One region of the Marinobacter sp. Hex_13 genome, then DNA from elsewhere that is predicted to be linked to it. Evidence: riboswitches for the same ligand, from Rfam matches in the RefSeq annotation. Region 1 holds a riboswitch; the other holds the start of a gene.
The links. Region 1 has a riboswitch for cobalamin ahead of AXW11_RS11825 (ribonucleoside-diphosphate reductase subunit alpha). Riboswitches for the same ligand answer to the same signal wherever they lie in the genome.
Positions count from the first base shown of each region.

Region 2: another riboswitch for cobalamin. It lies ahead of AXW11_RS19890 (TonB-dependent receptor plug domain-containing protein); the one in region 1 lies ahead of AXW11_RS11825 (ribonucleoside-diphosphate reductase subunit alpha).

Region 1 covers NZ_LSMM01000045.1:21,183-24,595, reverse strand. The annotation lists gene nhaB (sodium/proton antiporter NhaB) at 1-1,031, shown strand, start outside; gene AXW11_RS11830 (DUF3047 domain-containing protein) at 1,018-1,752, opposite strand; cobalamin riboswitch at 1,878-2,071, shown strand; gene AXW11_RS11825 (ribonucleoside-diphosphate reductase subunit alpha) at 2,182-3,413, shown strand, end outside.
Region 2 covers NZ_LSMM01000088.1:8,499-11,911, forward strand. The annotation lists gene AXW11_RS19885 (cobaltochelatase subunit CobN) at 1-182, opposite strand, end outside; gene AXW11_RS19890 (TonB-dependent receptor plug domain-containing protein) at 205-1,926, opposite strand; cobalamin riboswitch at 2,172-2,372, opposite strand; gene cobD (threonine-phosphate decarboxylase CobD) at 2,420-3,413, opposite strand, start outside.

The DNA of each region.
Region 1 (3,413 bases):
CTGTCGGTTTTTACTCGGTGTACCACAAGGTAGCCTCCGGCAAGGGTTATCATCACTCTGATCACAACGCCAACAGCGACGAACACGTGATTGAGTTGCACCGGGAAGACCTGGACAAGTTCCGGGCCTTTCTGCGTAGCCTGCTGATGCACGGCGCCATTGGAACGGCCTTGGGGGGAGTGTCCACCATGGTGGGCGAGCCCCAGAACCTGCTGATCGCCAAGGTAGTAGGGTGGGACTTTGTCAGTTTCTTCCTGCGCATGGCGCCGGTGAGTCTGCCGGTGCTGGTGGCCGGCCTGACCACCTGCTGGCTGTTGGAAAAGCTGCGCTGGTTTGGGTATGGCGCCCGGCTGCCCAAGCCTGTCCGCCAGGTACTGGAAGAGTTTGCTGACAACGAGCGCACCAAGCGCACGAAAGCCGACCAGGCTGCTCTGTGGGTGCAGGCAATGGCGGCCCTGGTGCTGGTTGTTGGGCTGGCATTTCACTTGGCAGAGGTGGGATTGATCGGTCTTCTGGTGATTATCCTGATCACCTCGTTCACTGGCGTTACCGATGAGCACCAGATCGGCAAGGCCTTCCAGGAGTCGCTGCCATTTACCTCGTTGTTGGTGGTGTTTTTCGCCATCGTCGCGGTGATTCACGAGCAACACCTGTTCAAGCCGATCATCGATTTTGTGCTCAGCCTGCCGCAGGACCAGCAGCCGGGCATGTTCTTTATTGCCAATGGGCTGTTGTCGATGATCAGCGACAATGTGTTTGTAGCCACCGTTTATATCAGTGAAATCAAACAGGCGCTGGACGCCGGCAGTATCGACTACGAGCATTTTCAGGAGCTGGCCATCGCCATCAATACCGGCACCAACCTGCCCAGTGTGGCTACCCCCAACGGCCAGGCCGCGTTTCTGTTCCTGCTGACGTCTGCAATCGCTCCGCTGGTGCGATTGTCCTACGGGCGGATGGTTGTGATGGCGTTTCCCTATACCATCGTGATGGGTGCGGTGGGCCTGTTTTGCGTCATCAATCTGGTTTGACCAAGCTGACATCGCCATACCAGGCGGTGGCAGATGCTCCGGTGTTGTCGGAATCCGACATGATGGCGACGCCCACCAGCTTCGGTGGCTCGCGGTCAAAGGCCTTGCGGTAGTCCGCAACGATATCCCGTTCTACCGTGACCCATTCGCCAGTGTTGGTGACGCCGGAGTTCACGGCGACCATCATCGTGGTATCGGTGAACGGGTTGGCAATGATTTCGCCAACCGGCAGCCGGTTGGCCCAGATGTAGTTCAGCGCATTGCCCGGCAGTTCCTCCCCGAACACCACTTCCACGGTCTTGCGTTTGGCGCGCTCGAAAAAGCCGGCTTCGTCCGGCTCGAACTCAAAGGCCACGTAGATTCGCGCAGGGTAGTCATCGCCCTCCTTTTTACGGGCGTTTCCCTGCTCATAGACGTTCGACACTTTCCACCGCCAGCGCAGGATCAATGAATCCCCGGGTTCGACGGACACCCTGGCTATCAGCCCGGAGGCGCTGTTGTCCGTGGTGGCCTTGACCACCTGCTCGCCGTCGTCGTCGGTCAACTGATAGCGACTGTGGCGGTCTATCTTCGGAAACTCCATCGGTTCCCAGCCATCTTCCAGGGACGTTATGGTCGAAAACGCGGTGATCAGTGAGTTTTCCGTGCTGTCAGCCTGGGCCGAAGCGGCCATCAACGAAAGTGCGAGGGCGGCCGTCAGGTATCTCGGTAGCGGTGTCATGGGATGCTCCTATGGGTTCGTTTACTGACCGGTAACCGTCGAAAAAGTGCCTTGTTGCGATTTATCTTAGTCTATATAGTGTTTATATCCTTGGCTTAGTACCAGATATAGTGATCAAAGGCTGATCAATCACAGATCGCCCTCATCACGATGATCGTGGTACCGGGAATCCGGTGAGACTCCGGAACTGACGCGCAGCGGTATTGGGGAACGAGCGTGGCATAAAGACACTGGCGAATGCCGGGAAGTCGCCACGCAAGGCCGAGCCAACAGGTTCACGCCCCTGAGTCCGAAGACCTGCCAGGGAATACAACTGCACCTTCGCGTATCAAGGTGAGCAGATCGGTTTTGCGTTGTCTCTGTTCAGAGCAATGCTCGCCCCTGCGTACGCGAAGGTCTTGGCATAAACGCGTACTCAGGAGAACCGACATGTCCACTGCCATCCTGGCCGAGCCCGGCCAATCTGCCTCAACCAGCACCGCCTCCCTACAGGTTATTAAACGTAATGGCGCCCTGGTTGGATTCGATGTCAGCAAAATCAGTGTTGCCGTGACCAAAGCGTTTCTTGCCGTCGAAGGCGATGAAGCGGCAGGCTCGGCCCGTATCCACGATTCCGTGGAACAGGTTACCCATCAGGTCATGCAGGCCATCAGCCGACGCTTGAAAGCCGGCGGCAAGGTGCACATTGAAGATATCCAGGACCAGGTGGAACTGGCGCTGATGCGGGCGGAGGAGCAGAAAGTGGCCCGCGCCTATGTGCTCTACCGGGAGGCTCATGCCCAGGAGCGGGCCAGCCTGGCGCCGGTGGAGGCCCATCCCACGCTCACGGTGAAAAAAGCCAACGGTGAGGTCGCGCCGCTGGATCTGGGGCTGATGAAAGTCCAGGTGGAGCGTGCCAGCCAGGAATTGGAGGGCATCGATGGCGAGTCCCTGGTGGAAGGGGCGCTGCGGAACCTGTACGACGGTATCGCTGAGGAAGAGGTGCTGTCTGCGTTGATCATGACCGCCCGCGGCCGCATCGAGCAGGAACCGGACTACAGTGCCGTAACCGCTCGTCTGCTGCTGGAACAACTCAGGCTGGAAACCGCGGCCGCCTTGAGCCTGCCCCTAAGTTTGCCGCTGGCGGAAATATACCCGCAGGCCCTGAGCACCTTCATTGAGCAGGGTATCCACTACGAACTGCTCGACGAAGCCATGGCGGCGTTTGACCTGGAGCGGCTGGGTGCTGCCCTCAAGCCGGAGCGGGACCACCAGTTTGGTTTCCTCGGCCTGCAGACCCTTTACGACCGCTATTTCCTCAACTGGAAAGGTGACCGGCTGGAATTGCCCCAGGTCTTCTTCATGCGCGTGTCCATGGGCCTGGCGTTGCAGGAAGATGACCCCAATGCCCGGGCCATCGAGTTCTACGATCTGTTGTCGTCCTTCGACTACATGGCCTCCACGCCAACCCTGTTCAACAGTGGTACCCGACATTCCCAGCTTTCATCCTGCTACCTCACCACCGTTCAGGATGATCTGGAGGGTATCTATGGTGCCATCCGTGACAACGCCATGCTGTCCAAGTGGGCCGGCGGCCTGGGTAACGACTGGACGCCAGTCAGGGCTTTGGGCTCCCACATCAAGGGTACCAACGGCAGCAGCCAGGGTGTGGTGCCATTCCT
Region 2 (3,413 bases), on a different contig from region 1:
ATGCGGTGATCTGGCTGGGCTGCCAGCAAGCGTTCCGCACCAGCAGCCATCTCCGCAGCGGAACGCTCAGACACTACCCCAAATACCGTGGCGCCGGACACCGGTTGGGACAGCATTAACAGAAGCCCGGAAAGGCAGCCGAACAACGGGCGTCTCAGAGTCCTATACAGGCGCTCAATCATGCCCTTACCTCTCCATGGTTGATCATAGGTCGTAGCGAATCGTCAGCATTGCGGTGCGGCCAGCGGCTATGTAAGCACTTCCATCAAAGCGCTGCGCCGTGGCGTATTCTCTGTCCAGCACGTTGTCGACCGTCAGATTGGTGGTCCAATGGCTGTCGATTTCCCACTTTGCCCGCAGGTCCCAAGTGACAAAGCCGGCGAGGCGCTCTTCGTTTTCGGCATCGTCGTAACGATACCCCTGGCCCTTGACGGTGGTTCCCAACGACACTCGGCCGAAGTCCCGATCCAGATCCACCCGGAACTGTTTCGCGCTACGGCGACGAATTCTATTGTCGGTCTCACGGTCGCGGGGGTCGGTTACCGAGGCCCCAGCCTGCACGGTCCATTCGTCCAATTCCAGGCCAGCACTCAGCTCAACCCCCCTGATGCGTGCTTCGTTAACATTGAATGGTGCGAACCGACCGTCCCTAAAGACAAATACAATCAGATCATCAGCGTCTGTCTGATAGATCGCGGCATCCCAGAACCAACGGGCGTAATTTCCGCCAATACCAAGCTCCACGCTACCTGCGGTTTCCGGTTGAAGATCCGCATTGCCGAAGTTCGGGAAGTAGAGGTCATTGAACGTGGGCGCCCGGAAAGATGTGCTGTAGCTCACCCTTACTCTATGGTTGCGATCCATATCGACACCCATGGCGATCGCACCGGTTTCCTCACGACCAAAAGCCTCGTTATCGTCGGCGCGCAAACTCAACTGAAAGTCCGTCGGACCGAAATTCAGCAGGGCCTGACCAAAAACAGCGGCGTTGGTGCGGCTGGTTTCGTCAAAGTCGGTGGTGCTGTCTACTTCATCCATCAAGAGTTCACCGCCCAAGATGTACTCATGGCGGCCGATACTGATCTGGTTCTCCCAACGGGCACTGCGGGTTTTGGTGTCGAAGGTGCTGTCACCAAATTCGTCCCGTGTATCCTGCTCATCAATGGATTCGGCTAACAGGATACGGCTCCGCCAATAGTCGCTGATCGGCGCGTCCAGACGAACACCAACGGTTTGGATAGCAAAATCTGTATCACCGCCCTCGAACTCGGTATTGCCCTGGGCACGCATGAGGACAACGCCGGCTTCCCCACCGGAGTCGAACTGGTGAGCAACGGACGCCAGGGCTGAGGTGTTACGAAAGCCCTTGTCTTCGCCCCCTTCAACGATGGCCGTGCCGTCAGTTTCCAGATGGCTTGCGCTCAGACTGTATGTCATCCGGCCTTCAGTACCGGCCGTCCCGGCCACATACTCCTGGGTATTGAAGTTGCCACCGCCGGCCTGAACCCATCCCTCGCGGCCCTTTTCGGCGCTGTGGGTAAAGGCCTGGATAACGCCGCCCACGGCATCGGCCCCGTACAGGTTACTGCGGGAACCCCGAACAATTTCTACCCTTTCCACCATTTGCGGCGGGAAATACTGCCAGGCAGCACTACCACTGGTGGCCGAGCGCAAACGAATGCCGTCCACCAGGAAAACCGTGGATTCGCTGCCGGTACCCCGGGTGTAGACACTGGTGTTCTTACCGAACGAGCCGTTGCTGGTGATATCAATGCCGGGTTGGCCCATCAGCAGCTCGTCGAACGTTTGAGGCTGCAAGCGTTCGATCGCCTCTTCATCGATCACCGTGACCGATGAGTCACTTTCGCCCCGGGTCTTCGGACCAAGCGTGGCCGTAACAACAATGGGGTCAAGTGCCGAGACCATTATGTCTTCGTCGGCTAGCGCACTGGAAACTGGCAGGAACACAAGGGGGAGGCCGGAAAACAGGACCGGCAAAGACTTCGGACAACTCATAATCAACACTCGCTGGCAAACCACGCGCACCCGCGTGATGGTTATTGTGTTGCGGAGTTTGAGTATGAGATTGGGGAGGCAGGATACGAGTCAGAGTACGGGTGTGAGACCGACGCAACTCTCCCACCGCCGTCGCCCTCCGCAACTTCCGGTGTGTATTCAGGCCGGTCTCCGGGCTTGCGAGTGGATCAGCCGATGGGCCGGTCCGGGGCAATCACCTTCCCATGCATGACGCACAGTGGCTTTTTCGATTGCCTTTAGCTCACTTACCGTTGCGGGGGCAGCGTCGGACTTTAACCGACTTCCCGTTTTACGCTTTCCGGCGGGGATACCGCAAAAAAGCGTTACCTGAACACGGTGTTCATCGAATCGGGCGCCAAACTAGCAGCCCTTATGTGCTAAATCAATACAGATGGCTTAAATACAGTGCCTGCTCTAACCGGGTCCATTCCGGTTCCGAACCGGGCAATCCAAACCGTAATGCGGCAGGGTTCTCAAACTCCCGAACGAGGATTCCTCGCCGTGCGAGCTCGCCTGCAATGTCCGCCGCCTGGCCATGCCGAACGTATCGAAAGAGCACCGTTCCTGCGGCTCCTTCAATGCCATGCCGCGACAGGCAGTCCGCCAACCGCTGGCTTTCACTGTGCAGCCGCTCCATCGTCGCGGCCTGCCACTGAGCGTCCGCCAGCGCCTGGCCCATGATAAATCGCGCGGGGCCACTGATTGACCAGGGCCCGATCATTGCGCCCAATCGGCGAATAATATCCGGGTCTCCCACCGCAGCTCCGGCCCTCAGGCCCGCCAGGCCGAAAAACTTACCCAGGGATCTCATGACGATAAGACCGGGTCTGTCGGTCGCATACCCGACACTGAGTTCCGGAGTGGCATCGACGAACGCCTCGTCTACAATCAGCCACCCACCACGACGTTGAAGCCGCTGATGCCAGCTCAGCAACCGGTCCGGATCAACAACCTGGCCAGTGGGATTATTTGGATTGATCCACACCAGCACGTCCAGCTCGTCCAGCCAACTTTCGTCATCGTCCTCTCGCTGGTCGTTGCCAATCTCGATCACCCGATGGCCGGCAACAGCCCAGTTGTGACCATGCTCCTGGTACCCCGGAGAGGGCACACCTACCCGGCACGGCTTTCGTATACGGGGCAAGTGCATGATTGCCGCCTGGCTGCCGGCCAAGGCCATACAAGCAGCGGCGTCCGGCGCACCTACCCATTGCCTGATGAGTTGCTCCAGGCCATCGTCAGGGTCCGGCAGGCGGCGCCAGACCTCTTCCGGGATCGCCGGAACCGGCCACCCACTCGGATTGATACCGGTGGACAGGTCCAGCCATTGATCCAGCGGAATCGCCCACTTCTTCGCGGCGGCGCGTAACCGGCCA